Regions from separate parts of the Mesorhizobium sp. M1D.F.Ca.ET.043.01.1.1 genome, predicted to be linked through region 3. Evidence: predicted binding sites of a transcription regulator. Region 3 holds the regulator's gene; each other region holds the start of a gene.
What was found. The regulator PhoB, encoded in region 3, activates phosphate uptake and scavenging genes when phosphate is short. The targets are predictions, from matches to a motif close to TGTCATNNANCTGTCAT.

Region 1: phnF (phosphonate metabolism transcriptional regulator PhnF) is a predicted target of PhoB. The motif match lies at 4,502-4,518, and genes of this name have one in related genera.
Region 2: EJ067_RS02185 (acid phosphatase) is a predicted target of PhoB. The motif match lies at 4,610-4,626, and genes of this name have one in related genera.
Region 4: EJ067_RS15335 (DUF1045 domain-containing protein) is a predicted target of PhoB. The motif match lies at 4,395-4,411, and genes of this name have one in related genera.

The regions. Positions count from the first base shown of each region.
Region 1 covers NZ_CP034444.1:4,804,362-4,811,860, forward strand. The annotation lists gene phnK (phosphonate C-P lyase system protein PhnK) at 1-647, opposite strand, end outside; gene EJ067_RS23260 (alpha-D-ribose 1-methylphosphonate 5-phosphate C-P-lyase PhnJ) at 644-1,543, opposite strand; gene EJ067_RS23265 (hypothetical protein) at 1,546-1,821, opposite strand; gene fosX (FosX/FosE/FosI family fosfomycin resistance hydrolase) at 1,818-2,237, opposite strand; gene EJ067_RS23275 (carbon-phosphorus lyase complex subunit PhnI) at 2,234-3,346, opposite strand; gene phnH (phosphonate C-P lyase system protein PhnH) at 3,348-3,959, opposite strand; gene phnG (phosphonate C-P lyase system protein PhnG) at 3,959-4,420, opposite strand; gene phnF (phosphonate metabolism transcriptional regulator PhnF) at 4,560-5,306, shown strand; gene EJ067_RS23295 (zinc-binding alcohol dehydrogenase family protein) at 5,312-6,328, opposite strand; gene EJ067_RS23300 (ABC transporter permease) at 6,398-7,363, opposite strand; gene EJ067_RS23305 (sugar ABC transporter ATP-binding protein) at 7,360-7,499, opposite strand, start outside.
Region 2 covers NZ_CP034444.1:436,625-444,123, forward strand. The annotation lists gene EJ067_RS02160 (phasin) at 1-298, shown strand, start outside; gene EJ067_RS02165 (hypothetical protein) at 491-724, opposite strand; gene EJ067_RS02170 (hypothetical protein) at 926-1,105, opposite strand; gene EJ067_RS35620 (CYTH domain-containing protein) at 1,291-1,470, shown strand; gene EJ067_RS35030 (inorganic triphosphatase) at 1,475-2,740, shown strand; gene EJ067_RS02180 (hypothetical protein) at 2,814-3,038, opposite strand; gene EJ067_RS02185 (acid phosphatase) at 3,047-4,594, opposite strand; gene EJ067_RS02190 (adenylate/guanylate cyclase domain-containing protein) at 4,818-6,743, opposite strand; gene EJ067_RS02195 (HdeD family acid-resistance protein) at 6,982-7,499, shown strand, end outside.
Region 3 covers NZ_CP034444.1:4,383,895-4,391,393, reverse strand. The annotation lists gene EJ067_RS21320 (ROK family transcriptional regulator) at 157-1,392, shown strand; gene phoB (phosphate regulon transcriptional regulator PhoB) at 1,537-2,226, opposite strand; gene phoU (phosphate signaling complex protein PhoU) at 2,245-2,952, opposite strand; gene pstB (phosphate ABC transporter ATP-binding protein PstB) at 2,970-3,773, opposite strand; gene pstA (phosphate ABC transporter permease PstA) at 3,770-4,621, opposite strand; gene pstC (phosphate ABC transporter permease subunit PstC) at 4,625-5,611, opposite strand; gene pstS (phosphate ABC transporter substrate-binding protein PstS) at 5,675-6,733, opposite strand; gene EJ067_RS21285 (PAS-domain containing protein) at 7,239-7,499, opposite strand, start outside.
Region 4 covers NZ_CP034444.1:3,162,636-3,170,134, reverse strand. The annotation lists gene iolC (5-dehydro-2-deoxygluconokinase) at 1-342, shown strand, start outside; gene iolD (3D-(3,5/4)-trihydroxycyclohexane-1,2-dione acylhydrolase (decyclizing)) at 392-2,236, shown strand; gene iolE (myo-inosose-2 dehydratase) at 2,279-3,196, shown strand; gene EJ067_RS15345 (DUF3329 domain-containing protein) at 3,261-3,473, shown strand; gene iolB (5-deoxy-glucuronate isomerase) at 3,489-4,301, shown strand; gene EJ067_RS15335 (DUF1045 domain-containing protein) at 4,450-5,157, shown strand; gene EJ067_RS15330 (alpha-D-ribose 1-methylphosphonate 5-triphosphate diphosphatase) at 5,209-6,348, shown strand; gene phnN (phosphonate metabolism protein/1,5-bisphosphokinase (PRPP-forming) PhnN) at 6,345-6,971, shown strand; gene EJ067_RS15320 (IS5 family transposase) at 7,178-7,499, shown strand, end outside.

The DNA of each region.
Region 1 (7,499 bases), 420 kb from region 3:
CGCGCCACGGCGAGGTCGTGGGTGACGACGATCGCGGCAAGGCCAAGATCGGTGACCAGGCCGCGCAAGAGGTCGAGCAGGCGCGCCTGCACCGAGACGTCGAGGCCGCCGGTCGGCTCGTCCATGAACACCAGGCGCGGGCCGGTCACCAGGTTGCGGGCGATCTGCAGGCGCTGGCGCATGCCGCCGGAAAAGGCGCGCGGCTCGTCGTCGATGCGATCCTCGTCGATCTCGACCCGCGACAGCCAGTCGACCGCGGTGGCGCGAATCCTGCCGTAGTGGCGGTCGCCGACCGCCATCAGCCGCTCACCGACATTGGCGCCGGCCGACACCGTCATGCGCAGGCCGTCGGCTGGGTTCTGGTGGACAAAACCCCAGTCGGTGCGCATCAGGAAGCGGCGCTCGGCCTCGCTCATGCGGTAAAGCTCGCGCCATTGGCCGTCGCGCATGCGGTAGCTGGCGGTGCCGGAGGAAGGCAGCAGCCGGGTCGACAGGCAGTTGAGCAGCGTCGTCTTGCCGGAGCCGGACTCACCGACCACCGCCAGCACCTCGCCCGGCCAGAGGTCGAAGGTGACGTTCTCGCAGCCGACGCGCGAGCCGTAGAATTTCGACAGCGCGGAGACGCGCAGCAGCGGTTCGTCGGTCATTGCGCCGGCTCCGTCTTTTCCAGGGCGGGATGGGTTTCAGGCGCAAGGTGGCCGCGATGGCCATCGGCGCGGCGCTTTTCGCAGTGGTCGGTGTCCGAGCAGACGAACATGTGGCCGCCATGGTCGTCGAGGATGACCTCGTCGAGATAGACATTCTCGGCAGCGCAGAGCGCGCATGGCTGGTCGAAGGTCTGCACCTCGAAGGGATGGTCCTCGAAATCGAGGCTGACGACGTCGGTGAAGGGCGGCACCGCATAGATGCGCTTCTCGCGGCCGGCGCCGAACAGCTGCAAAGCCGGCGAACGATGCATCTTCGGATTGTCGAATTTCGGCGTCGGCGAGGGATCCATCACATAGCGGCCCTCGACCTTGACCGGATAGGCGTAAGTGGTGGCGATGCGGCCGTGCCTGGCGATGTCCTCATAGAGCTTGACATGCATGAGGCCGTATTCCTCGAGCGCATGCATCTTGCGCGTTTCGGTCTCGCGCGGCTCGAGGAAGCGCAGCGGCTCGGGGATCGGCACCTGATAGACCAGAATTTGGCCGGCGGTGAGCGGATGCTCGGGGATGCGGTGGCGGGTCTGGACGATCGAGGCCTTGGCCGTCTCGGTGGTGACGGCGGCCTTGGCGACCTTCTTGAAGAAGGCGCGGATCGAGACGGCATTGGTGGTGTCGTCGGCGCCCTGGTCGATGACCTTCAGCACGTCATCGGGGCCGATGATCGAGGCGGTGACCTGGACGCCGCCGGTGCCCCAGCCATAGGGCATCGGCATCTCGCGCGAGGCGAAGGGCACCTGGTAGCCGGGGATGGCGATGCCCTTCAGGATGGCGCGGCGGATCATCCGCTTGGTCTGCTCGTCGAGATAGGCGAAGTTGTAGGTCGCGATGTCGCTCATGGCTATTCCATCCGCTCCGTGCTACCGAATTGACTTGCAAGGCGTGGAAACCGGACCGGATCGAAATGAACTCTGCCGGATGGATGCACCTCGGGATCGTGTTGCTGGCGTTCGCCGGCGCGGTCGTCTTTTTTCTTCGGCGCACGATTTTTCCGGCGCCAAGGGAAGGTTCCAGCAATTCCGAAAGTTGGTACGGCGGCGGCGGTGGCTACGAGGGCCACAGTGGACACGATGGCGGTGGGCACGCCGGCCACGGTGGCGGTGACAGCTGAGCTCATTGCACAATCTCCAAGTCCCTGGCGTAGCGCGTCAGCCGCTCGGCCAGCGTGCCGGTGTGCAGCTCGAACAGATGGTTGTCGTGGTCGTGGAAATAGATCGAGCGGCCTTCGCCCTCGACACGCGGGCGCGGCGGGCGCATGTCGAGCCCGAGCTTTCTGACACGGTCGACGTAGCGGTCGAAATGGCTCTCGTCGATCTTGAAGGCGACGTGGTTGTAGCTCCGATCGATGAGTGGCTCGCCTTGCATGATGGCGATCCAGAGATCGCCGATCAGGAAGAATTTCTCGCGCGATAGCGAGAACTGCCGGGCGCCGCTGTCATAGACCTCGCGCGCGCCGAAGACGCCGGCCAGGATCTCGCCCATGCGGTCGAGGTCGCGCACGACGAAGGTCATGTGGGAGAGGCCCTCGATCATTCGGCGGCCTCGCGCTTCTCCTCGCCAGTGCGGTGATTTTCACGCGCGTCGTATTCGGCACGCATGCGACGGACCAGGTCGAGCTCGGCCTGGAAGTCGACATAGTGCGGCAGCTTCAGATGCTCGACGAAGCCGGTCGCCTGCACATTGTCGGAATGCGAGATGACGAACTCCTCGTCCTGCGCCGCGGCGACGATATCCTCGCCGAGCTCGCTCGCGCGCAGCGCCCGGTCGCACAGCGCCACGGCCATCGCCTTGCGCTCGCTCTGGCCGAAGACCAGGCCGTAGCCGCGGGTGAATTGCGGCGCCGCCTTGGCCGAACCCTTGAACTGGTTGACCATCTGGCATTCGGTGACTCGGATGGATCCCAAAGGCGCGGCGAAGGGTAGCTCCGTCACATCCAGCTCAAGCTCGACCTCGCCGATGCGGATTTCACCAACAAAGGGGTGGTTGCGGGCGTAGCCGCGCTGGGTGGAATAGCCGAGCGCGAGCAGAAAACCCTCATCGCCGCGCGACAGCGCCTGCAGGCGGATGTCGCGCGCCATCGGGAACTGCAGCGGCTCGCGGGTGATGTCGCCGGGCACATGGTCAAGCGGCATGTCGTCGTCGGCCTCGATCAACCCTTCATGGGCGAGGATCGAGGAGACGCGCGGCATGGCCTCGGCTTCGGCCGGACGCTGCGCGGGCGCCTCGACATCTGTGCCGGCCGCAAGTTCGGGGTCGAGCAGGCGGTGGGTGTAGTCGAAGGTCGGGCCGAGCAGCTGGCCGCCGGGCAGGTCCTTGTAGGTCGCCGACACCCGCCGCTCGACCTGCATGGCGCCAGTGTCGACGGGTGAAGTGTAGCCGAAGCGCGGCAGGGTGGTGCGATAGGCGCGCAGCAGGAAGATCGCCTCGATCATGTCGCCGCGCGCCTGGACGACGGCCAAGGCGGCAAGCTCGCGATCGTAGAGAGAGCCTTCGCTCATCACCCGATCGACGCCGAGCGCCAATTGTTCGACGATCTGATCGAGGCGCAGCGCCGGCACCGAGCGGTCGCCGCGCCGGCGATCGGCAAGCAGGCGGTGCGCATTGGCGATTGCGGCTTCGCCGCCTTTCACCGCGACATACATGTCATGCCTCCATCGTATTGATGCGGGTGGTGCGCGGCAGGCAGGCGAGGCTGCCGGGCGCCGCCAGGACGATGTCGACGCCGCGCGGGAAACGCTGGTTATTCTGCTTCCACTGCTCGACGAAATGGCGCGGCATGCCTGACGGCGCGATCATCGCGGTCTTCTCGATGCCGGGGCCTTCGAGCAGCAGCGACTGACCGGAGGCGAGATCGTCGACCAAAAGGATCAGCGTCGTCGAGCGATCCGGGTATTCCTGCGTGCCTTGCGAAAAGCCGTCGAGCGCCGCCATTTCCGCAGGGTTGGCGATCAAGGCAAAATGCGCATCGGCCGGCGTGTTGGCCAAAGGCGCACCAGCGTGGAAGCCGAGCCACGCCTTTACGGAGGCTTCTGCCTGCAGCCGCAGGTCGAGCCAGATCGGCGTGTCGTTGTCGCAGAGGGCCAGCGCCACGGCGCCGGCGGTCGCCGACAGCGGCGCCGGCGGATGGGTAAGCGACGGCAGGGCCTGGACGCTGCCGGGGCGGGCCATCGCGTCCATGACGGCGCGGAACACGGCCTGGGCGTTGAAGACCGGATCGGCGAAGCCGCCTTCGATCGATTGCGTGGCGATATCCATCAGTCCTCTCCGCGCACCATGGTGAAGAAATCGACTTTCGTGGCCGCCGTCTCGACGCGGCGTTTGTCGCGCGATGCATCGAGCGCTGCCCGCAGCGGCGCGACGAGCTTGGTCTCGACCGCTTCGCGATGGGCCGGGTCCTGCCAGAGTGCGTCGGCGATCGCCGCGAGCTTTGCCTTGGCCTTGTCGCGGCCGAGCGCATAGGAATGGCCGACCTGTCCTGAGGGCAGCCGGACAGTGGCGCGGGTGACGGTCGCCTCGCCGACATTGAACGGCGCGCCGCCGCCGCCGATCCGTCCGCGCACCGTCACCAGTCCGGTTTCGGGGCCGCGCAGCAGTTCGGCTTCCGAGGGCAGGCCGGAGCCGTTCCAAAGACGCGCGATCTCATGGGGCGCCGCGTGCGCGAGCGTCGCCATCACGGCCTTCCGCTCGGCCTGCTCGCGCGCTTCCTGTCCTCGCATCGCTTTCACTCCTCGCATGGGATAATTTGTCTATTGATATAGACAACTATACAAATTATATTCATCTCGTAGCAAGAGTCCATGACGGGTGGATGACAAGAGGCGCAAAAGTTAGGGCGAAGACGTTGGGGGCGGAGAAATGACGGGGCTGGCAAGCAGCATCGAAAGGCGCAGCGGTGTCTCGCTGTGGCGGCAGATCGCCGACAAGATATTGCAGGGCATCGCGAGCGGCGATTTCGTCGAGAATGCGGCGCTGCCGCCCGAGGTCGTTCTGGCTGAGCGCTACGGTGTCAACCGTCACACGGTGCGCAGCGCCATTGCCGCGCTGGTGCAAGAAGGCGTGCTGAGGGCCGAGCAAGGACGCGGCACCTTCGTCCTGTCGCGCAAGCGGCTGTCCTATCCGATCGGCGCCCGCACGCGCTTCTCGACCGGGCTGCAGGGGCAGACGAGCGAGCGCCACATCGCGTTGCTGTCGTCATCGACCGAGCCGGCCAACCGGCGCATCGCCGAGGCGCTCGGCATCGCCAGGGGGGTAGCGGTTATCCGCCTGGAAACGCGCGGCGAGGCCGATGGGCATCCGGTGTCGCGGGCGACGACATGGTTCGACGCACAACGTTTTGCCGGCATCGAGGCGGCGATGGCGGAGACCGGATCGATCACTGCTTCGCTCAAGCGCTTCGGCATCAATGATTACCTGCGGCAATCAACCGTGCTCTCGGCGCGCCACGCCGACGCCGACGACCTCGCCGATCTCGACCTGCAGCCGGGCGCCATCGTGCTGGTCACGGTCGCCGTCAACGTCACGCTGGACGGCCGGCCGATCCAGTTCGCCGAATCGCGGTTTCCGGCGGAGCGGGTGGAACTCAGGCTTTCGGCCAACGACTAGTTGGTCTACCCAACTTCGATGACGGCCTTGATCAGGCCTGATTTCTCGTGCGCCCAGCGTGCGAGATCGCGCGGCGTGCCGGCAAGCGTCGTGCGGTGGGTGACGAGTTTGGCCAGCGGCACGGCGCCGTCGCGGATCGAGGCGGCGACGTGGTCGAAATCGGCTTTGAGCGCATTGCGGCTGCCGACCAGCGTCATCTCGCGCTTGTGGAACTCGGGATCGGAGAAGGTGATGTCGTCCTTGACGACGCTGACCAGCACCAGTGTGCCGCCATGCGCTACATGGGCGAAGGCCGACTGCACCGACTGGGTGTTGCCGGTGGCGTCGAAGACGAGGTCGAAGCCTTCCTCATCCGTTGCTTGCCTGACCAGTTCGGCCGCCGGGGCTTGCGAGGCGTCGAGCGCCGCAAAGCCGAGCGCGCCTTCAGCGAAGCCGAGCCGTTCGGTGCTCATGTCGAGCAGGCTGACGTCGAGCCCGGCAATGCGTGCAAACAGGGCGGTGCCGAGGCCGATCGGGCCGGCGCCGATGACCAGCGTGCGCTGGCCGGGCGCACCAAGCGAGCGCCGCACCGCGTGCGCGCCGATCGCCAGGAATTCGACCGCGGCCGCATCGGCCAGCGACAGGCCGTTTGCCGGGTAAAGGTTTTGCGCCGGCACGAGGACCTCGTCGCACATGGCGCCGTCGCGATGCACGCCGAGCACCTCGATCCGGACGCAGCAGTTCGGTTTGCCGTGCCGGCAGGCGATGCATTTGCCGCAAGCGAGATAGGGGTTGATGATCACCGGTTCGCCGATGGCGAGGTCGACGCCGTCACCTCTCTCCACGACCGTGCCCGAGACCTCGTGGCCCATGATGCGCGGATAGGCGAGGAACGGGTGCTTGCCTTCGAAGATATGATAGTCGGTGCCGCAGATGCCGACATGGCTGACCGCGACCCGCGCCCAACCGGGGGGCGGCGCGGCGGGCTCAGGGCGGTCTTCGAGGACAAGTTCGCCGGGCGAGCGGCAGACGACGGCTTTCATGCGCTGATCCAGTATTTTCGAGAACGCCGGCCTCGGTCGATCGAGGTCGGCGTTCTGGTTCAGGAACGACTATTTGCCGCGACGGCGCAGGCCGTCGAAGTAGACGATGACGATGATAAGGACGCCGGTGATGACGCGCTGCCAGAAGGTGTTGACGTTGAGCAGGTTGGCGCCGTTGTTGATCGTCGAAAGGATGAAGGAGCCGATCAGCGGTCCATGCACCGAGCCGATGGCGCCGAACAGCGAGGTGCCGCCGATCACCGAGGAGGCGATCGCCTGCAGCTCGTAGGTGTCGCCCTGCGTCGGGTTGCCGATGCCGATGCGCGATGCCAGCAGCACGCCGACGAAAGCGGCGAGCAGGCCGGACAGGATATAGGCCATGAAGATGGTGCGCGGCACGTTCACGCCCGACAGGCGAGCGGCCTCCGCGTTGGAGCCGACCGAGAACAGATAGCGGCCCCAGCGCGTGTGATGCAGGAAGACATAGGACGGTATGGCGACCAGGATCACCATCCAGAACAGATAGGGGATGCCGAGCAGCGAGCCACGCGAGAAAGCCTGGAACGGATCGCTGTTGATCGAGATCGAGTTGCCGTTGGTCATCAGCAAGCCGATGCCGCGCAGCGAGGTCATGGTGGCCAGCGTGATGATGAAGGGCGGCAGGCCCATCTTGACGATGCCGAAGCCATGGAACAGGCCGATGGCGACGCCGGTCAGTAAGGTGATCAGCACCGCCGCCCAGATCGGCCAGCCGGCATTGATCAGAAGCGCGACGATCACGGTGGTGAAGCCGACGACGGCGCCGACCGAAAGGTCGATGCCGCCGGTGATGATGACGAAGGTCTGGCCGACCGCCAGGATGGCGATCAGCGAGCCCTGGCGCAAAAGGTTGGTGATGTTGAGTGCCGTGGCGAAGGACGGCGTGGCGAGGGCCAGCACGATCCACATCAGGAGCAGCAGGCCAAGCAGCGTCAGCCCGAACAGGGCATTGAAATTGCGCTTGGATTTTTCGGCGGGGATCGCCTCGGTGCTCATTTTTGTCCTCCCGACTTTTCTTGTTTCTCGGCCAGTGCCTGACCCAAAATGTCCTCGTGGCTGGCGGTGCGGAAACCATGCGTGGCGACCAGCTTGCCGCGCCGGAACACGTGCAGCGTGTCGGCGAGCTCGTAGA
Region 2 (7,499 bases), 3.2 Mb from region 3:
GGCTCTTGAGTCGACCTTTGAAATGGCCAAGACCACCGGCAACGAGGTGTCCCTGAAGATGATTGCGGCTCTGAGAGACAATGCCGAAGCCGGCTTCACGCACCTTGAGGCACTGGTTGCCGCGAAGTCGCTGTCCGAGTGCATCGAACTTCAGGCCGCTTTCCTTCGCAAGCAGATCGAAAAATCCGCCGAGCAGGCCAGAAGCCTCCAGGCTGCGATGATGAGAGCTGGCGAGGACATGTCCAAGCCGATCAAGGATGTCTTTGAGAAGGCTTTGAAGGACCGCAAGGCTGCCTGATTGCCTAAGGCATCCCAGACCGAAGGGTCGTGCCTGGTCCCTGGGCGCGTTGCCCCGGTTTCCTTGCATTTGGTCGGGCGGCTTTTGTCCGCCCGACCGCATCGGAGCGATATCGGTGGTTTCGAGGTTTTTCAGCCCGTGCGCAATAGGTTGCAGAGTGCTCGGCAATCCCTGGGCGCAAGGCTCATCTCACTAAGCGTCACCGCTCACTCGGCCTGCGATGGCGAATGCCTGTAGGTTTTTGACCTTTCCGTGGTCCTGGTCGGCATTGGCGATAATCGAAAAGAACGCCGCACGGGCGATGTCTTTCTTTGACGCGTCCGGGTGCTCCTTCCTTGCCGCCTTCAGTAGTTTTTTCGGCGTCATATCTGGCGTCACAATCCGCATCAGAGTGTCGCTGATCGCCTGCAATTCGGTTGCATCCATTGGGGAACTCCGTCCCTGGCCCCGCTGGCAAGTTTAGCAGAGCGCCTCTGTGAAACTGAATTCACGTTACAATCGGAAACCAGCCGGCGCGTTCCGAGGCTGGGTCAGCTGTCTCACAAGGGCGAAAGCGCTTTGCCGCCATAGCGTCAGCCAGCTCGCCGGCCGGTGCCGCTCGGAAGATGGCGAAGCCGTGCCGAGAGTTCACTCCTTCTTCAAATCTTCGGCTTCGTCTTTGAGCTTGGTCCAGTCGGCACCATGCTTCCGTAACAAGGCGCGCGCCTGTTTCGGCGTGACGTCGGCAATTTCCGTCAGGTGCTCTACCTCCAGCTCTTGCCCCGTCACAACGCGGCTCGCCTTCTTCTTTTTTTCTTTGATAGCCATTATGGGTCCTTCTCTTGCATCATCGGATGAACGAGAACCGAGAAGTGTGGTTCCGCTCGCGCATTGTCGTGTGCGGGCTTGAGGTCCGGGCACAGCTGGTCGACGCGGGCGGTTGTTTGTGACAGCTTTATGACGCACCATGCGGGTGGGGTCCCTCCGTGGAGCGAGGCGGCGCCGAGGACATCATGCAGGAAACGGAACTGAAGCTCGAGCTTTCGCAATCGGGTGCGCGGTCGCTCCTAAAGAAAAATCCGTTCGGATCCCCGCCCACCATTCTTCCGCAGAGATCCGTCTATTTCGATACTACCGGATGGGATCTGTCCAAAGCGCGGCCTATCGCTTCGCATTCGGCAATCGGGAAATGAAAGGGTGCAAACCCTCAAGGCGGGCGATGGCGCCGCGGCCGGATCCTTCACCCGCGAGGAATGGGAGCGACCGGTCGCCGGCGATGCACCGATCCTTGATGACCCGCAGATTCGTGACGTGCTCGCAGGAGAGGCCCCCAAGCTCGCGCCCTTATTTGAAGTTCATGTCAAACGGCATCGTTGGAATGTGTCGGATGACGACGCCACGATCGAGGTCGCTTTGGATCTTGGCAAGGTCGTTGCCGCTGATCGCGAAGCTCCGCTCTGCGAGATCGAGTTGGAAAAGAAGGCGGGTTCACCGAGAGCGCTGTTTGCGCTCGCCCGCAAAGTCGACCTGATCACGCCGGCGCATCTCGGCGTGCTGAGCAAAGCGGAACGGGGCTATCGTCTGCTTGGTTCGGCGCCCGGTGCTGTGAAATCCGCCGCGACCCCGCTCACTTCCGAGATGAGCGCGGCAACAGCTTTCGCGCGCATCGCGGCGGCCTGTCTCAAACAGTTTCGGCTCAATGAAACGGCGCTCGGCTGGTCTCGCGATGCCGACGCCCTGCACCAGGCTCGCGTGTCGCTGCGACGACTGCGCTCGCTATGCTCGATCTGCAAGTCGCTATTCGACGACAGCCGTTTCGACCACTTGCGAGAAGAATTGAAATGGCTCGCCTCGGAGCTTGGCGAGGCACGCAATATCGACGTGATGATCGGTCGCGCTTCGAGCGAGGCTCTTTCGAGCCGTTTTCAAGACGCGCGCGACGACGCCTACGCGGCGGTCGAAGCATCGCTCTCCTCGGTGCGCGCTCGCTCCTTGATGATCGATGCCACCGAGTGGATTTCCATCGGGGACTGGCGAACCCAATCGGACGAAAAGTTGCACGAGCAGTCGTCGAGGAATTTGGCCTCGGGTGTATTTGACAAATTCTGGAAAAAGGTGGCGAAGGGCGGCAACGATCTCATCGATGCCGATGACGAGACCCGACATAAAGTGCGCATCGCCGCAAAGAAACTGCGCTACGCGGCGGAGTTCTTCGAGCCGCTTTATGAGGGCAAGGCGGAAGCCAAACGGCACCGACGGTTCATCAAGGCGATGAAGGACCTGCAGGATCATCTGGGCAACCTCAACGATATCGCCACCGCGCCCGATATGTTGGCAGCGCTGGAGCTTTCGGACGTGGCGGGTGCGAAGGATCTTTTCAGCGCCGAGGACAAGTCCCAGCTTCTCAAGGACGCCGCCGAAGCACACGACGCCTTTGTCAATACCAGGCGCTTCTGGCGTTAAGCGGCATGCTGAGGGGCGACGAAGGCCCGGCATCGGAAGACAGACGTCCCTCCGGGTCAAGAGCTCGCGCGGATCAGCTGCCGCGCGGCGTCGGCGGGGCCAGAAGCTTCGCCACAGCCTTGGCGCCCTTGCCCGTAACACGGACCGATCCGTCGTCACCCACCTCCATCATGGCACCATTGGAGAAGCTGAGGGACCAGCCGTCGCCCTTGGCGCTGCGGCGGCGGTCGGTGAGCTCGATGCCGGCAGCGGTGACCAGGGCGACGATCCCGTCGACGTCCATCTTCGTCTTCCGCATACGCGCCCTCAATTCAGGTCGAGCCCGCCGGTAAGATCGCCGAGCGGCGGCTCGCCATGCGCGGCGACTGCCTTGTCACGCACCACGATGCCACGCAGGACCGGCAGCTCGAAGCGCTCGGTGATGAAGCGCAGGATCGACGTCGTGTCATAGGGCGTGTGATCGACATAGCCGTGCTTGGCGAAAGGCGAAACGATGATCGCAGGGATGCGCGTGCCGGGCCCCCAGCGGTCGCCCTTGGGCGGAGCGACATGATCCCAGATGCCGCCGTTCTCGTCATAGGTGACGACCACCAGCATATGCGGCCATTGCGGGCTTTTCTCCAGATGGGCGACGACATCGGCTATATGGCGGTCGCCGGCCTGGATGTCGGCATAGCCGGAATGCTCGTTGAGATTGCCCTGCGGCTTGTAGAAGGAGACCTGCGGCAGGGCGCCATCGTCGATTGCCTGGATGAAGCTCACGCCGCTCAAGCCGGCGTCGCGCAGATGCTCGCGCCTGGCCTCGCTGCCCGGAGCATAGTTGGCGTAGTAGTTGAACGGCTGGTGGTGATACTGGAAATTCGGGGTCGGCGTGTGATTGCCGTGGTCGAGCGTGTATTGCCAGGCGCCCGAATACCACGCCCAGGTGACATGCTTGAGACTGAGCATGTCGCCGATGGTCGGCTCCGTCTGCGGCGGCAATGTCGTCGGCTTGGCCGGATCCGCCAGGCGCGGATCGCCGCCGGGCGCCGGATCGTTGCCGCTCGGCTGGTAAGGCGGCTGCATCGTGTTCACGGCGTAGAAATCCGGCGTCAGATTGCCGTCGGAGACGAATTTCGGGATGCCGTCGCGCACCGATTTCGGTGAATTGTCCGCTATCTTCAGCGCCCTGCCACTGTCGTCCGTCACCGAAATCGACGGTTTGGCCGGATTCTTGTCGGCCTCCGCGTAGTAAGGCGCGCAGGCGCAGACCAGCCATTGGTGGTTGAAAAACGAGCCGCCGAAGCCGCCCATGAAGAAATGGTCGGCCAGCACGTATTTCTGCGCCACCGCCCACATGTCGGTCTTGGATGCGTCCCAGTTGCTCATCGGCATGGCGCCTGAATCGGCCCAGGCTACGAACATGTCGTTCTTGCCGCCGTTGATCTGCATCTGGTTCTGGTAGTAGCGGTGCCAGAGATCGTGGGTGACGACGCTCAACGGAACGTTGAAACCTTTCTCGTCATTGACGGTGAACGGCTCGTTCGGAAGGTGCTCGGTCATCGCCTGCGTCACCGGCGGCGTGACGCCCTTGGCGGTCAGCCCATCCCAGACCGGCGGCAGCTCGGACAGCACCGATCCGTCACGGTCACGCTGCTCAAGGCTTTCCTTGCTCGCCTTGTCGATGCCCTCGGCACCGGGAAAATGACCATAGAGATTATCGAAGGCGCGGTTCTCCGCGAAGATAACGACCACCGTTTCGATCTTGGCGATGCCGTCCGGCGGATCGCCGGGCTGAGCCGCGAAAGCGCAAGCCGAGGCGGCGCACAGAGCGAGAGTCGAGGAAAACAGGGCGAGCCCACAGGATCGCTTCATCGCCATACCTCCCTGGTGCAAATGGGATGACACCAGCTTCGCGGCATATTGGCAATAGCTGCCGCGTTGGACGGGCAACGCCATCGGCGGTGGCTTTCGCCAATCAGGGACGCCACGATCGCGGGAGCTGGCACGCAATCGTGTCTATCCCCGCATAAAGTGATAGACGGTTGCATCACTTGCCGAGCCGGCTTCCACGGCGGCCCGCCAATTGTGGGCTGTTCTATGGCTGCCCGAGAGGCTGCGCCTCGCCCGCCTCGCATTCCGGCAGTCGCACAGGTTTGGCGAATTTCGCCAGCGCCTCGGGCTTGGCGCAAGCCGGAAAGCCGGCGAGCGGCATCGTTTCAATAAACCGGCTGCGCTCACGAGTGCTCAAGCCGACTTCATTGATCATGCTCTCGACGGTCAGGTCGGGGTACTGCTTGAGAGTTTCCCTAACCGCGGCATTCGCCTCATCCATGCGACCCAGAGCCGCAAGGGAGCCGCTAAACACCACCCACCTCCAATGGTCGTAGTTGTCAGGTGTCATGCGCTCCAGCATCTTCAACGCGTCCTCATACCGGCCGGCCATAAAATAGGCAGGGCCGAAGAAGTTGGACGTCCACATCGGATAGTTCGGGTCGAGCCGCATTACCTGGTCGACCATCTGAGCGCCGCGTTCGGGTTCACCGAAGCGTGCCGCATAGCCGGTATAGAATGTCAGGATCTCGGACGAACCGGGAGCAAGACGAAGGGCCGTATCCAGTTCGGCCTTGGCGCGGGCGTTGTCGCCCTTGTGGCTGAGACTCATCCCAAACACGGCGTGTGCCTCAGCGTCGCCTGGATCGAGCCGCACCGCGTGTTCGGCCACATCGGCAGCCGCCTTGATCTCGCTCTCGGGATTGATACCGAAGCCAGCCAATATGCCATGAGCATGGTAGAGTTCTACCCAGGCGCGGGCCAGCCCAGGGTCCAGCTCAATGGCGCGGTTGAGAAGCGCGATTGCCTCCTGCTCATCGGCTACGGTGATCTTTTCAATCTTCTCGGTCCCGAGCAGATAGTAGTCATAAGCATTCAGGTTTTCAGGTCGTTTGCGTTTGGCCGCGGCCCGCCCGGCCGTCTGAATCAACCCTACGCCGCCGCCCAGACGGTTGGAGACTTGCTCTGCGATCTCGGTCTGGACGGCGAACACGTCCTCAGCGGGCCGGTCCCAACGATCCGACCAAAGATGGTTGCCGGTTTGTGCATCGATCAACTGCGCGGTGACCCGCACCCGCTCATCTTGCCGCTGGATGGAGCCTTCCAGTACGAAACCGACATGGAGCGCATGTGCGACCTGGCGGGCGTCCACCGGCTTGCCCTTGTAAACTTCCGTCGAATTCCGGGCCACGACGTCAAGTTCGGGAAACCGCGCAAGGTCGGTGATGATATCCTCCGTCAAGCCATCGGCCAAACGCCCGCTGGCCTCGTCGCCATAATTATTGAAAGGCAGCACCGCGACCGACGGCTTGGCCCCCAGTGACGTGGGCTGAAAGAACCACCACGTCCCCCCAGCCACCAAAGCCAGCATCAGGATCGCCGCCGCAGCTGTCCTGGTCCAGTGCGGCATCGCCTGGCGTAAGGTCCGGCGCAGGCGCTTGCCATCGAGCCTCACCCGGTACATCCGCACGGGGCGGTTGATATTCTTGACGTGCTGCTCGCCGACGAAATCGAGTGGCCAATCAAGCTTGCCCTGCAAATGGTCGTAGGCCGTACCTGACACCATCACCCCGCCCGGATCGGCCAGTTGTTCTATGCGAGCGGCCACATTGACGCCGTCGCCATACACATCGCCATCCACCAGCGCCACATCGCCAAGATTGATCCCGATGCGGAACACAATCCGCTCATGCTCCGGCAATTCACCATTGCGAACGGCCACAGCTTTCTGAATTTCGGCTGCGCAGATCACCGCATCGACCACGCTGTCGAAGACGACAAGCGCGCCATCTCCCAACAGCTTGACAATTCGACCCTGATGCAGAGCGATCGCTGTATCGGTTACGTCGGCCCGGATAGCTCTCAGGCGCCCGATGGTGCCAGCTTCGTCAATCTCGGTCGCCTTTGAATAGCCGACCATATCCAACGCAAGGATCGCCAGCAGTTTCCGGTTCAATGGAGGGACGATCATCATCCTGCCCCGGACCCAAACTGGCCAAAATGGTACACCTAACCCAGCACGCTGACGAGAGGCCCGCCCCGCCAGGCCAGGATGTCGTCCATTGGCCCGGAGGAAAGGTCACTTCCACACTGCGCTGGACAGCCTGCGGCTGCCAAGCGTGCTTTGTCCTGCTCGCTGGACGCGCAATGCCATCGGGATTACCCTCATTGCGGCATGACGCGCGGCGAATTCTGGAGGAGATGCAGCCATGACCCTGCAAGGCGATGCCCTGAAAGACGCAATCGGCCGGACACGGGACAAATGGGGATGGTTCGTGGCGCTTGGCGTGCTGCTGCTGATCTTCGGCGGCATCGCCTTCGGCAACCTGTTCATCGCCACGGTCGCCTCGGTCTATGTCGTCGGCTGGCTGATGCTGATGGCCGGCGCCATCGAGATCATCCACGCCTTCGGCGTCAAAACCTGGGGGCGCTTCTTCTACTGGTTGCTTAGCGGCCTGCTCTATGCCGTCGCCGGCTTCTTCGCCTTCGACAACCCGCTGCTTGCCTCAGCGGTGCTGACGTTGCTGCTTGCAATAGCCCTCATCGCCTCCGGGCTGCTGAGGGCGTGGGTCGCCTTCAATCACCGGCCGGAGCAAGGCTGGGGATGGCTGCTCACGGCCGCCATCATCACAGTCCTGCTTGGCCTGATCATCGCCATGGGCTGGCCGGTCAACAGCCTGTGGGTGCTCGGCATGTTCCTGGCCATCGACCTGATCTTTCAGGGCTG
Region 3 (7,499 bases):
ACTATCCCAAAACAGTTCCAAGGAAGCGCGACGCTTTCCGCTGGAATTGAACGAGACAATCCAGGGCGGTTCGACGGCTCTGTCCGGAACTGAACCGATCTGGCGCGTCGCCGACGGCCTGCATTATCAAGAGGCCGCGCTGACCGGGAGGAGAAAATGTCGGTCGGAATCCGCCACGACGACCTGCGCCGGCGCAACCGCGCCATGGTGCTTTCGGCCGTGCGCCGGGCCGGCCAGCCGTCGCGAACGGAAATCGCCGCAACCACCGGACTCAGCCACTCGACCATTTCGGCGATCAGCGCGGACCTGATCCAGGAAGGCATCCTGGCCGAGAGCAGGCCGAGCGAGACCGCTTCGCTGAAGCGCGGCCGGCCGCAGGTCGGCCTCGCCCTCAATCCCGAGGTGGCGGCGGTGGTGACGGTGGTGCTGTCGCTGAATTTCCTCTCTGTCGCCGTCATCGACTATGCCGGCCAGGTCATCGCCGAGGAGCAGCGTCGCCTCGATACCCTTACCATGCCGCGCGAAGAGCTGATCGGCGAATGCATTGCGATCGTGCGGCGCCGGCTGGAGGATCCGGACCTCGATGTCGGCAGCGTCGCCCGCCTCGCCATGGGCATCCAGGGCATCACCGATTCCCATGCCCGTGCCATGCTGTGGTCGCCGATCACGCCGCTGACCGACATTCCCTTCGCCGACATCCTGGAAAAGGAATTCGGCATCCCGGCGACCATGGAGAACGACTGCAACATGATGGCGGTGGCGCTGCAATGGCGCGACCCCGACCGCTATCGCGACAATTTCATCGCCATCCTGCTCTCGCACGGCATCGGCATGGGGCTGGTGCTGAAGGGCGAGCTGTTCACCGGCACGCACTCCTCGGGCGGCGAGTTCGGCCACATGATCCACCGTCCGGGCGGCGCGCTCTGCCGCTGCGGACGGCGCGGCTGCGTCGAGGCCTATGCCGGCAACTACGCCATCTGGCGCAGCGCCATGAAGATGAGCGAGGATGCAGAGCCGGTCGATGTCGGCGATGCCGACATGCGCGCGCTCGCCGCCAAGGCGCGCGAGAAGGATGGTCCGGAGCGCGAGGCCTATCGCCGGGCGGGCGAGGCCCTGGGCTTCAGCCTCGGCAGCCTGTTCGCGCTGATCGACCCGGCGCCGGTCGCCATGGTCGGCGTCAGCGCCGCCGCCTTCGACCTGATCGAGCCGGCGCTGCGCGAGGCGATCGCCCAGACCGCCGGCGGCCAGCATTCGCAGTCGATCTCCTTCGATACCGAGCCGAACGAATTGCCGCTGATCCGCGAAGGCTGCGCCATGCGCGCGCTGACCTTCGTCGACCAGGAGATCTTCGCGCCGGGCGTTCAGGCAAGAACGGGCAAGCACGTCGCATAAGCCACAAGCTCAAGCGCCGGGATATGCCGAATCGAGAATGGTGGATTCCGAGAACCGGAACGGAGCGTACTTTAGGTACGTGAGTACCGGAAGCGCAGGAAGCCGCCATTCGCAGGCCGGCCTCACCTGAATATCAGCATATCCCTAATCCTCGCGGATCGCGTAACCCGCCCCGCGGATGGTGCGGATGACATCCGGCATGCGGCCGTTGTTGACCGCCTTGCGCAGGCGTCCTACATGCACGTCCACCGTGCGCTCGTCGATATAGATCGTCTCGCCCCAGACATTGTCGAGCAGCTGGCTGCGCGAGAACACCCGGCCGGGATGCCGCATCATGAATTCGAGAAGCCGGAACTCGGTCGGGCCGAGCCTGATCTCGCTCTTCTTGCGGTAGACGCGGTGCGATTCGCGGTCGAGCACGATGTCGCCGACCTTGAGCACGCTGGACAGCACCTCCGGTTTGGCGCGACGCAGCAGCGCCTTGACCCGGGCCATGAATTCCGGCGTCGAGAACGGCTTGACCAGGTAGTCGTCGGCGCCCGTCGAGAGGCCGCGCACGCGATCGCTTTCCTCGCCGCGCGCCGTCAGCATGATGATCGGCAGCCGTTCGGTCTCGGGCCGCATCCTGAGCCGCCGGCAAAGCTCGATGCCGGAAACCGCCGGCACCATCCAGTCGAGCACCAGAAGGTCAGGCACGTTCTCCTGCAGGCGGATCTCGGCCTCGTCGCCGCGGGTCACCACCTCGACCTGATAGCCTTCGGATTCGAGGTTGTAACGGAGCAGCACCCCCAGCGGCTCCTCATCCTCCACCACCATGATGCGTGGCGCGATCATATAGAGCTACCTTCGCTGTCAGGCCGCCGGCGCCGACATCGCCGTCTCGTCCTGTTTCGGACGGTTCGCGGGCAATTGCGTGCCGGTCAGCACATAATAGGCGTTCTCGGCGATATTGGTCACATGGTCGCCGATGCGCTCCAGATTCTTGGCGCAGAACAAAAGATGCGTGCAAGCCGTGATGTTGCGCGGGTCTTCCATCATGTAGGTCAGGAGCTCGCGGAAGACGGAGGTGTATTTGACGTCGATGCGCTCGTCGTCGTTGCGCAGCTTGGCGAGCGCCGTGGCGTCGCCCGCCGTATATTCCTCGATCACGCCCTGGACCTGGATCAGCACCAGCTGCGCCATCGAATCGATGGAGTGCGACAGGTCGCGCGGCGCGGCGCTGACGCCGACCGAGCCGACGCGCTTGGCGATGTTCTTGGCAAGGTCGCCGATGCGCTCGAGGTCGCCGGCCATGCGGATGGCGCCGACCACGCTGCGCAGGTCGTCGGCCATCGGCTGGCGTTTGGCGATCAGCGTGATGGCGCGGTCGTCGAGCTCGCGCTGCCGCGCGTCCATGATGGCATCGTCGGAGACCACGCGCTGCGCCATCGCGTTGTCGGAGTTGAGCAGAGCCTTGGTCGACGCGCCGACCATCGACCCGGCAAGATCGCCCATGTCACGGATAAGCTGGCTGATCTGCCTCAGATCCTCGTCGAAGGAAGCGACCGTATGGGCCATGATGATGTCCTCGTATGAACTCAGCCGAAGCGGCCGGTGATGTAGTCCTGGGTGCGCTTCTCGCGAGGCGAGGTGAAGATCTTCTCGGTCCGGTCGAACTCGACCAGCTCGCCGAGATACATGAACGCCGTCTGCCGCGACACACGCGCCGCCTGCTGCATGTTGTGGGTGACGATCACGATCGTGTAGTCGGCCTGCAGCTCGTCGATCAGCTCCTCGATCTTGGCCGTCGACAGCGGATCGAGCGCCGATGCCGGCTCGTCGAGCAGGATGACCTCCGGCTTCACCGCCACCGTGCGGGCGATGCAGAGCCGCTGCTGCTGGCCACCCGAAAGGCTCTGGCCGCTGGCGTTGAGCTTGTCCTTGACCTCGTTCCACAGCGCCGCCCGCTTCAGCGCCGACTCGACCCGGTTGTCCATCTCGGCCTTGCTGATCTTCTCATACAGCCGGACGCCGAAGGCGATGTTCTCGTAGATCGACATCGGGAACGGCGTCGGCTTCTGGAACACCATGCCGATCTTGGTCCTGAGCAGGTTGAGGTCCTGCGAGCGGTCGAGGATGTTCTTGCCGTCGAGCAGCACCTGGCCTTCGGCGCTCTGCTTCGGGTAGAGTTCGTAGATTCGGTTCAGCACGCGCAGCAGCGTCGACTTCCCGCAGCCCGACGGCCCGATGAAGGCGGTGACGCTGCGCTCCGGCAGTGACAGGTTGATGTCCTTCAGCGCCTTCGACTGGCCATAGAAGAAGTTGAGGTTCTTGACCTCGATCTTGGCCTTTTCGACGGCCGTCTCGGCTACGTTAAGGTCGGTGGACAACATCGGTTTCATCTGTCCTCTCTGCGTCCGGTAAGGCTGCGGGCGAAAATGCTCAGCCCGAGAACCGTCAGGGTGATTATGAGTGCGCCCGTCCAGGCCAGTTGCTGCCATTCCTCATAGGGGCTGAGCGCGAACTGGAAGATGGTCACCGGCAGGCTGGCCATCGGCGCGTTGAGATTGCTCGACCAGAACTGGTTGTTGAGCGCGGTGAACAGCAGCGGCGCCGTCTCGCCTGAAATGCGGGCGATCGCCAGCAATATGCCGGTGACGATGCCGGAAAGCGCGGCACGATAGGCGACGGAGCGGATCACCACCCAGCGCGGCGCGCCGATGGCGGTGCCGGCTTCGCGCAGCGCGTTGGGCACAAGGTTGAGCATGTCCTCGGTGGTGCGCACCACGACGGGGATCACCAAGATGGACAGCGCCACCGCGCCGGCGATCGCCGAGAAATGCCCCATCGGCCGCACCATCAGCTCATAGACGAACAGGCCGACGATGATCGACGGCGCCGACAAAAGGATGTCGTTGATGAAACGCACCACCGTGGTGAGACGCGAGAAGCGCCCGTACTCGGCCATGTAGGTGCCGGCCAGCACGCCGATCGGCGTGCCGACGATGATGCCGATGATGGTCATCACGATGCTGCCGTAGATGGCGTTGAGCAGGCCGCCGGCGTCGCCGGGCGGCGGCGTCATCTCGGTAAAGACCGCCAGCGAGACACCGGAGACGCCCTTGTAGATCAGCGCGCCGAGGATCAGCGCCAGCCAGGCAAGACCGATGCCCGCGGCGACGACGCACAGCGCCATCATCACGGCGTTCTTGCGCTTGCGGCTCTGGTGGAGCGATGCGGCTGTCGACATCGGTCAGGCTCCCGTGCGGCTATCGATGCGCAACAGCATGTAGCGTGCGAGCGCGAGTATGATGAAGGTGATGATGAACAGGATCAGGCCGAGCGAGACCAGCGAGGACGTATAGAGCTCGCCGTCGGCCTCGGTGAATTCGTTGGCGATGGTCGCCGAGATCGTCGTGCCCGGCGCAAACAGCGAGGCGCTGATGCGGTGCGCGTTGCCGATGACGAAGGTGACGGCCATCGTCTCGCCGAGCGCGCGGCCGAGGCCGAGCATGACGCCGCCCATGATGCCGACGCGGGTGTAGGGAATGGTCACGCGCCGGGTCACTTCCCAGGTCGTGCAGCCGATGCCGTAGGCTGATTCCTTCAGCACCGCCGGCACCGTATCGAACACGTCCTTGGTGATCGAGGTGATAAAGGGCAGCACCATGATGGCAAGGATGAGCGACGAGGTCAGCAGGCCGATGCCGTAGGGCGGACCGGCAAACAGGCTGGAAAGGCCCGGTATGCCGTGGAAAAGGCCGATGATGAAGGGCTGCACCGTCGTCTGCAGGAAGGGCGCGAAGACGAACAGGCCCCAGATGCCGTAGATGATCGAGGGAATGCCGGCGAGCAGCTCGACCGCGATGCCGATCGGGCGCCGGAGCGGGCGCGGGCAGAGCTCGGTGAGGAAGATGGCGATGCCGATGCCGATCGGCACGGCAATGAGAATGGCGATGGCCGAGGTGACGATGGTGCCGTAGATCGGCGCCAGGGCACCGAAATTCTCGGTGACCGGGTTCCAGGATTCGGTGGTCAGGAAGGAGAAGCCGAACTTGGACAGGGCCTCCCACGAGCCGGCGATCAGCGAGATCGCGACCCCGCCGAGCAGGACCAGCACAAGGATGGCGGAAAGGCGCGTGGCCGTCCGGAAGATCGTGTCGGTGAGGGCGAAGCGGCGCACCGTCGCTTCTCTGGACCGCGTGACGGACGGTGCCACGGCTTCGGAAACAGCAGTCATTTAGCCCCTCGCATTTCGAAAGAGACAGGAGGGCGCCGTGGCGCCCTCCCTATTCCGCAGGAATTACATGCCGGAATAGAGCGGCTTGCCGTTCGCGTCGACGATGTCCTTGCCCCACATTTCCTCGACGCTCTTCACCACCGCGTCGGGCATCGGAACATAGTCCAGCTCGGCGGCCATGTCGTCGCCCTTGGCGTAGGACCAGGCGAAGAACTTGAGCGCTTCGGTCGTGGCCGCGGCGTCGTCGGGCTTCTTGTAGACGAGGATCCAGGTGGCCGAAGTCATCGGCCAGGATTCGGCGCCAGCCTGGTTGGCCAGGATCACGCCGTAGCCCGGCTGCGAGTTCCAGTCGGCACTGGCCGCCGCGGCCGAGAACGCCGCAGCGGTCGGCTCGACCTTCTTGCCGTCCTTGTTGACCAGGTCGGTGTAGGTCAGCTTGTTCTGCTTGGCGTAAGCATATTCGACATAGCCGATCGCGCCGCCGGTCTGCGAGACGTTGTTGGCAACGCCCTCATTGCCCTTGGCGCCGATGCCGACGGGCCATTCCACAGCCTTGTCGACGCCGACCTTACCCTTCCAGTCCGCGCTGACGTCGCCGAGATAGTAGGTGAAGTTGAACGTGGTGCCCGAACCGTCTGAACGGTGAACCACGGCGATCGCCTGCGAAGGCAACTTGACGTCGGGGTTGAGCTTCTTGATCGCCGCGTCATCCCAGCTTGTGATCTTGCCGAGGAAGATATCGGCCAGCGTCGGGCCGTCGAGCACGAGTTCACCGGGCTTGACGCCTTCGAGGTTGACGACCGGAACGATGCCGCCCATCACCATCGGGAACTGCGCGAGGCCGGTGCCGTCAAGTTCGTCGCCCTTCAGCGGCGCGTCGGAGGCGCCGAAGGTGACGGTCTTGGCCTTGATCTGCTTGATGCCGCCGCCGGAACCGATCGACTGATAGTTGAGACCGATGCCGGTCTCCTTTTTGTAGGCGTCGGCCCACTTCGCGTAGATCGGATAGGGGAAGGTGGCGCCGGCACCGGAGATGTCCGCAGCCCAAGCGGCGGACAGGGTGAGCGTGGACGCCGTAGCCATTGCGATCGCAACGGCCGCCGAGCGGATGAAATGTCTCATGTGGCCTGCTCCTGTTCGGAATATGGTCTCTTGGCACCGCCTTTTGCCGGCGCCCGTGAGCGCAATAGCTCTCGATTATTACAGTTGCATGACAGTTTCGTGTCAGCCCGGTAACGCCTCATCGGCGATGCCTGGAGGAGCCTGCAGCCGCCCTTTGCGGACCGGCCGGAGTTTGCCGCGGGAATCAGTAACTTGTCTGACTTTTGAGTCAAAAATTATCCCGGCGGCCGGATCTCGGCCGCCGGAAATAAAATCCGGACGAGAGCGCGTTGCCCGAATGCCAGAGCGGATCATGGCATAGCCATCGCCGAAAACAGGGTCCGTTGGGGTAGAGTCGACGCTGTTCCTTGCCGGCGGTCGCTGCTCCCGCCCGTAACCGAAGGGCGGAATCGACAGTGACCATTGTCGCGACTTGGGCTTCGTTTTGTATGGTGCGATCACACCATATGCCCCGCGTCCGATCCGCGGACCCTGCTCGCGGCGGGCAACTCCGCGAGCAAGACTGTTAGCCGGCGCTGCGCCGGACTTCGGCGTTCGACCCGAGCCATCTTTCGAGCTTTTCGAGCAACGCCTTCGGGCTGATCGGCTTCGGCAGGTAGTCGTCCATGCCGGCTTCCAGGCAGCGCTCTCGGTCCCCCTTCAGCGCATGCGCGGTGACGCCGACGATCGGCACATGCGTCCCCATCTCCGCTTCGAGCCGGCGGATGGCGGCGGTCGCCTCCAGACCGCTCATCTCGGGCATCGACACATCCATCAGGATCATGCG
Region 4 (7,499 bases), 1.2 Mb from region 3:
GCGCTCGGCATCAAGCCTGACTGGTGGAAGCTCGAGCCGCAGGCTTCGGCCAACGCCTGGGCCAGGATCGAGCAGGTGATCGTCACGAACGACCCATGGTGCCGCGGCATCGTGCTGCTGGGGCTCGAGGCGCCGCAGGACGAGCTGGTCGCCGCCTTCGCGGCGACCGCCAACGCGCCCATCGTCAAGGGGTTCGCCGTCGGTCGCACCATCTTCATCAATGCCGCCGAACAATGGCTGGCCGGGCGGATGTCGGACGACGAGGCTGTCGCCGACATGGCCTCACGCTTCGAGCAGCTGACCGAGGCATGGCTTGCCGCGCGCGGCCGCAAAGCAGCATAAGAAGGCGGCAGCATAACAAGACGGCACAAGGAAGCCGGAGGAAACGACAATGACCAAGACCGTTCGCCTGACGATGGCGCAGGCGCTGACCCGCTTTCTCAGCCGGCAGATGACCGAGATCGACGGCAAGAAGGTGCCGATCTTCGGCGGCGTCTGGGCGATCTTCGGCCATGGCAATGTCGCCGGCGTCGGCGAGGCGCTCTACCAGGTGCGCGACGAGCTGCCGACTTATCGCGCCCATAACGAGCAGGCGATGGCGCATGCGGCGATTGCTTACGGCAAGGCGAATTTCCGGCGCCGCTTCATGGCCGCGACCACCTCGATTGGCCCCGGCGCGCTGAACATGGTGACGGCCGCCGCGCTCGCCCATGTAAACCGGTTGCCTGTCCTGTTTTTGCCCGGCGACGTCTTCGCCAACCGCCTGCCCGATCCGGTGCTGCAGCAGGCCGAGGATTTCTCCGACGGCACGGCGAGCGTCAACGACTGCTTCCGCCCCGTCTCGCGCTATTTCGACCGCATCACGCGGCCGGAACAGATCATTCCGGCGCTCAACCGCGCCATGCAGGTGCTGACCGATCCGGCCGAATGCGGCCCGGTGACGCTCTCGCTCTGCCAGGACGTGCAGGCCGAGGCCTATGACTATCCGGAAACCCTGTTTGCCGAACGCGTCTGGACGCCGCGCAGGGTTCGCCCCGACCGCCACGAATTGGCGGCCGCCGTCGCGGCGCTGAAAGGCGCCAGGAAGCCGCTGGTGATCGCCGGCGGCGGCGTCCTCTATTCGCAGGCATCGGCAGAGCTGGCCAAGCTGGTCCAAGGCGCCGGCATTCCGGTCTGCGAGACGCAAGGCGGCAAATCTTCGCTCCCCGACGATCATCCGCTCAACATGGCGGCGGTCGGCGTCACCGGCACTTCCGCTGCCAACCGGCTGGCGGAAGAGGCCGATGTCGTGCTTGCCGTCGGCACCAGGCTGCAGGATTTCACCACCGGCTCCTGGGCGCTGTTCAAGAATGCCGGCCGCACGATCATCGGCTTGAACACGCAAGGTTTTGACGCCGGCAAGCACTGGGCGCTGCCGCTGGTCGCCGACGCCGCCGAAGGCCTTGCCGAGCTTTCCGCTGCGCTGAAGGGCTGGAAGGCTCCTAGCGCCTGGACCGACAATGCGATGAAGGGCAAGACGGAGTGGCAGGCCGCGGCCGCCAAGGTGACCGCCTCGACCAATGCCGCCTACCCTTCGGATGCGCAGGTGATCGGCGCCGTGCAGCGCGCCATGGGCTCCGGCGTCACCCTTCTTCACGCTGCCGGCGGCCTGCCGGGCGAATTGCACAAGCTTTGGCAGGCCGGCGCGCCCGGCTCCTACCATGCCGAATACGGTTTCTCGACCATGGGTTACGAGATCGCCGGCGGTCTCGGCGTCAAGATGGCGAAGCCCGACCAGGAGGTGGTCGTCATGGTCGGCGACGGCTCCTACCTGATGCTCAATTCCGAGATCGCCACCTCGGTGATGCTGGGGCTGAAGCTCACCATCGTGCTGCTCGACAACCGCGGTTACGGCTGCATCAACCGGCTGCAGATGGCGACCGGCGGCGCCAACTTCAACAATCTGCTCAAGGACGCGCGCCACGAGGTGATGCCCGATGTCGACTTCGCCGCTCATGCCGCAAGCCTCGGCGCCGTTGCCGAGAAGGTGGCGTCGATCGCCGAGCTGGAGACGGCGCTGGCCAAGGCGAAGCAAAACAGCAAGACCACCGTGCTGGTCATCGACACCGATCCGCTTGTGTCGACCGAGGCCGGCGGACATTGGTGGGACGTCGCCGTGCCGGAAGTCTCCTCGCGGCCGCAGGTCAACGCCGCGCGCAAGAAATACGAGGAAGCCGTTGGCAGTCGTCAGGGCTGAGCCGGCATCCGCCTCGCAACGAACAACAGCTGGAGTGACGACTTGAAAGCCAAACTGGGCATGTCCCCCATCGCGTGGTGGAACGACGATCTCGTGGAATTGAGCGATGACGTGTCGCTGGAGGAGTGTCTTCGACAGTCGCGGTCGGCCGGCTTCACCGGCATGGAGATGGGCCGCCGCTTCCCCAACGACCCGAAGGTGATGCTGCCGATCCTGAAGGAGGCCGACGTTACGCTCTGCGGTGGCTGGTTCTCCGGCACGCTGGTCAATGAGGACCTGGCGAAGAACAAGGATCGCATCCAGCCGATGATCGACCTGTTCAAGGCGGTCAACGCGCCCTGCATCGTCTATGGCGAGGTCGGCCGCTCCATCCAGGGCGACCGCTCCAAGCCTCTGGCCACCAAGCCGAAGCTCGCCGAGGACGAGATGAAGGCCTATGGCCGGCGCGTCACCGAATTCGGCGAATGGTGCGCCGACCAGGGCATGCCGCTCTCCTACCACCATCACATGGCCGCTGTCGTCGAGACCGAGCCCGAGCTCGACGCCTTCATGCGCCATTCCGGCGAAGGCATCCCGCTGCTGCTCGATGCCGGCCATCTCGCTTTCGCCGGCGGCGATGTGCTGCGCGCCATCGACAACCACCACAAGCGCATCAACCACGTCCATGTGAAGGACGTGCGCATGGGCGTGATCGACGGTCTCGACCGCACCAAACAGTCCTTCCTCGATGCCGTGGCGCTCGGCGCCTTCACCGTGCCTGGCGACGGCTCGCTCGATTTCGGCGCCATCGTCCAGCGCTTCGCCGACTACGGCTATGAAGGCTGGTTCGTGGTCGAGGCCGAGCAGGATCCGAAGAAGAACCCGCCTCTGAAGATGGCGCAGGTCGGTCACAAGGAGCTGATGCGGGTGATGACGGCCGCCGGCTACACGGTGGAGACGCAAGGTTTTCCGAATGCCTGAACGGTGGATTAGCCTGGGCGCTCGGGTTATCTGATGCGCTTTGGGCAAATCCTGGATTGGCGCGATGAAAGACTATGAGCATCCCTTCTTCCGGCCGTTGTGGCGACGCATCGCTGTCGTCGCCGTCTGCCTTGTCTGGTCGGTGATCGAGTTCGCCTCCGGCACGCCGTTCTGGGGCGTCATCGCGCTCGGCTTCGCCGGTTACGCCGTGTGGCAGTTTTTCTACCTCTACAAGCCGGCTGAGGAGAACAAACCGCCGGCCGAGCCGAAGGAATGATCTAAGGAGATCCGAATGTCGAAACTGCTCGTCAAGGCCGACAGGGGCCACGGCCATGTCGCCCACGTCACGCCGCAAAGCGCCGGCTGGACTTATGTGGGTTTCGATCTCCACCGCTTGCGGCCGGGCGAGACGGCGTCCGGCAAGACGGGCGAGCGCGAGGTCTGCCTGGTCTTCGTCACCGGCAAGGGCAAGGCGTCGGCCGGCGGCAAGGATCTCGGCCTGCTTGGCGAGCGCATGTCGCCCTTCGAGGGCAAGCCCTGGTCGGTCTACGTACCGCAAGGCTCCGACTGGTCGGTGACCGCCGACACCGGGCTGGAGCTCGCCGTCTGCTCGGCGCCCGGCCTTGGCGGCGGCCTGCCGGTTCGCGTCATCGGTCCGGACGATCTCGGCCAGGAAGTGCGCGGCAAGGGCACCAACACGCGCTACGTCACCAACATCCTGCCCGAGGGCAAGCCGGCCGACTCGCTGCTGGTGGTCGAGGTCATCACGCCCGGCGGCCATACCTCCAGCTATCCGCCGCACAAGCACGACCAGGACAATCTCCCCGCCGAATCCTATCTCGAGGAGACCTACTACCATCGCCTCAACCCGCCGCAAGGTTTTGCCTTCCAACGCGTCTACACGGACGCCGACAGGAACGGTGTGCGCGACCTCGACGAGGCTATGGCGATCGAGGATGGCGATGTCGTGCTGGTGCCCAAGGGCTACCACCCCTGCGCGGCCTGCCACGGCTATGATCTCTACTATCTCAACGTCATGGCCGGCCCGAAGCGGACCTGGAAATTCCACAACGCGGCCGAGCATGAGTGGCTGATGAAGGCCTGAGGTTTCCCGGCGCGCTCAACCCGTTGGTCCAGTTCGGAAAAATCGTCGGCTAAGGACCGGCAGGGTCTGTTTGCCTTCGAAAACCCATGAAAGCTTCGTCAATCCGTCATGGAAATCACCTATGGCAGCGGGCTGACGAGGTTTTCTCATGCGCTACGCCATCTACTACACCCCACGGCAGGACGAGCCGCTGGCGCGCATCGCCGCCAATTGGCTGGGCCGCGACCCGTTCGGCGCGGCGACGCGGCCGGTCGAGGCGGTGGCCGAGCTGTCGGCGGCGGAAGTTGCCTTCCACACGGCCTCGGCGCGGCGCTACGGGTTTCATGCGACGCTGAAGGCGCCGTTCCGGCTGGCTGGGAGCGAGACGGAAGCCTCGCTGCGTGCCGCGCTCGACAGCTTTGCCGAAGCGACCCAGCCCGTCATCATCCCGCGCCTCGTCGTCGGCCAGATCGACGGTTTTTTCGCGCTGGTGCCGGAAGCGCCGGTGCCGGCGCTCAACCGCTTCGCCGGCGATGTCGTGCTGGCCTTCGACCGCTTTCGGGCGCCATTGACGGAAGCCGAGATCGAGCGGCGCAGCCCCGACTCGCTGAAGCCGCAGGAATTCCGCAATCTGTGCCAGTGGGGCTATCCTTACGTCTTCGAGACGTTCCGCTTCCACATGACGCTCTCCGGGCGCGTCGGGCCACAGGAAAGCCCGCGTCTTCGTGCCGCGATCGACAGCCTGTTCGCCGACGTGCTGCAGCGTCCGGTGCCGGTGGATGCGCTGACTTTGTTTGTCGAAACCGAACCGGGCGCCCCGTTCATGGTGCTCTCCCACCATGCGCTTGGCCGCCGCCCGGCCAGAAAAACCGCGTGACCGCCCTATGTACCGCCCAACGTATGATCGCTTGAGACAGGACTGCCTGAAATGACCGCCGAAACCGTCCTCACGAATGCCCGCATCGTGCTGCCCGATGAAATCGTCGAGGGCTCGCTGCTGCTGCGCGATGGCCTGATCGCCGCGATCGAGCCGGGCGCGGCGCGCGGCGGCAAGGACATGGGCGGCGACTACATCATCCCGGGCCTCGTCGAGCTCCACACCGACCATCTCGAAGGCCACTATGCGCCGCGTCCGAAAGTGCGCTGGAACCCGATCGCCGCCGTGCTCGCCCACGATGCGCAGGTCGCGACCGCCGGCATCACCACGGTGCTCGATGCCTTGCGCGTCGGCATGGACGAGGATGCCGACCTGAAGTCCGACGACGTCCGCAAGCTCGCCGACGCCATCGAGGACAGCGTCAGGCAGGATCGGCTGAGGGCCGACCATTTCATCCATCTGCGCTGCGAGGTCTCGGCCCCGGACTGTCTCGAGGCCTTCGCCAATTTCGAGACCGACGACCGCGTGAAGCTCGCCTCGCTGATGGACCATGCGCCCGGACAGCGCCAGTTCGTCAACCTCGAGACCTATGCCTATTACTACCAGCGCAAGCTCAAGCTGACCGACCGCGACTTCCAGAAATTCTGCGAGAAGCGGATGGCGGAATCGGCAAGGAATTCAGGCCCCAACCGCGTCTTCATCGCCGCCGCCTGCCAGGAGCGCGGCATCGTCCTTGCCAGCCATGACGATGCGACCGCCGGCCACGTCGACGAAGCCGTGGAGCAGGGCGTGCGCGTCGCCGAATTCCCGACCACCGAGGAGGCGGCAAGGGCCTCGAAGGCGGCCGGCCTCGGCGTGCTCATGGGTGCGCCCAACGTCATGCGCGGTTCCTCGCATTCGGGCAATGTCTCGGCCAGGGCGCTGGCAGGCGACGGCCTGCTCGACATCCTGTCGTCCGACTACATCCCCTTCAGCCTGATCCAGTCGGCCTTCTTCCTCGGCGACGTCGTCGAAGGCATCTCGCTGCCGCAGGCGGTCGCCATGGTCTCGAAGAACCCGGCCGACGCCGTCGGCCTCACCGATCGCGGCGTCATCGAGCCCGGCCGGCGCGCCGACCTCGTGCGCGTGCGCGTCGACGAGCACGTGCCGGTCGTGCGCACCGTCTGGCGCCAGGGCAAGCGTGTCGCATGATGGTTTCGGCGTTGATCGAACGCGAGCTGACCGAGACCCTTCCGATCCGCAACGGCGTCTTCGTCGCGGTTGTCGGCCCAAGCGGCGCCGGCAAGGACACGGTGATCGGCTATGCCAAGGCGCGCTTTGCCGACGAGACGCGCCTGGAATTCGTGCGTCGCGTCATCACCCGGCCGAGCGATTCGGCGAGCGAGGACCACGACACGCTGGCCGATGCCGCCTTCGCCGAGGCGGAGGCCGACGGCGCCTTCGCCATTTGCTGGGACGCCCATGGCCTGCGCTATGGCCTGCCGGCCGACGTCGACTGGGCGGTCGCCAACGGTCATGTGGCCGTGGCGAATGTCTCGCGCGCGGTCATCCCGGGGCTGCGCGAGCGCTATGCCAATCTGGCGGTGGTCGAGATCACCGCGACGCCGGAAATCCTCGCCGAGCGGCTGGCGGCGCGCGGCCGCGAATCGCGCGGCGAGGTGCTGGCGCGTCTGGCGCGCAGCACCAGCGTGACGCTTTCCGGGCCGGACGTCACCTCGATCGACAACAGCGGCGCCAGGGAGATTGCCGGCGAGCGCTTCGTGGATGTGCTGCGCAAGGCGATGGCGTTTTCGGACCTGTCGAGCATGATTTAGCGTCTCTCTTTCTCCTTCTCCCCTTGTGGGAGAAGGTGGATCGGCGCGCAGCGCCGAGACGGATGAGGGGTGTTGGACGGATCGCCGTCGTTGCCAAGCTGGAGCACCCCTCATCCGTCGCCTTCGGCGACACCTTCTCCCACAAGGGGCCTGTTGCGTAATTGGCTGGTTGTGATTCTCTGAGTTGGAACTCGGAGGGAATCGCGATGGCGGTGAAGCGGACGGGTCAGTTGAGCCTGGCGGAAGCATTTCTGGGCCAGAAGCTTGCTGGTGGATCCTCGCCGCTCGATCGGCTGTCCGGTCTGGTGAAGTGGTATCGCTTCGAGAAGCTGCTCAACCCGCTACGCGATGGCGGCCCGGGACGTGCGGCTTGGCCTCCGCTGGTTCTGTTCAAAGCACTGCTGCTGCAATCGCTCTATGGCTTGTCGGATCGCGAGCTGGAGGAGGCGCTCGGCGACCGGCTGTCATTCCGGCGCTTTGTCGGGCTTGGCCTTGAGGAGAGCATTCCCGATCACTCAGTGCTGTCGC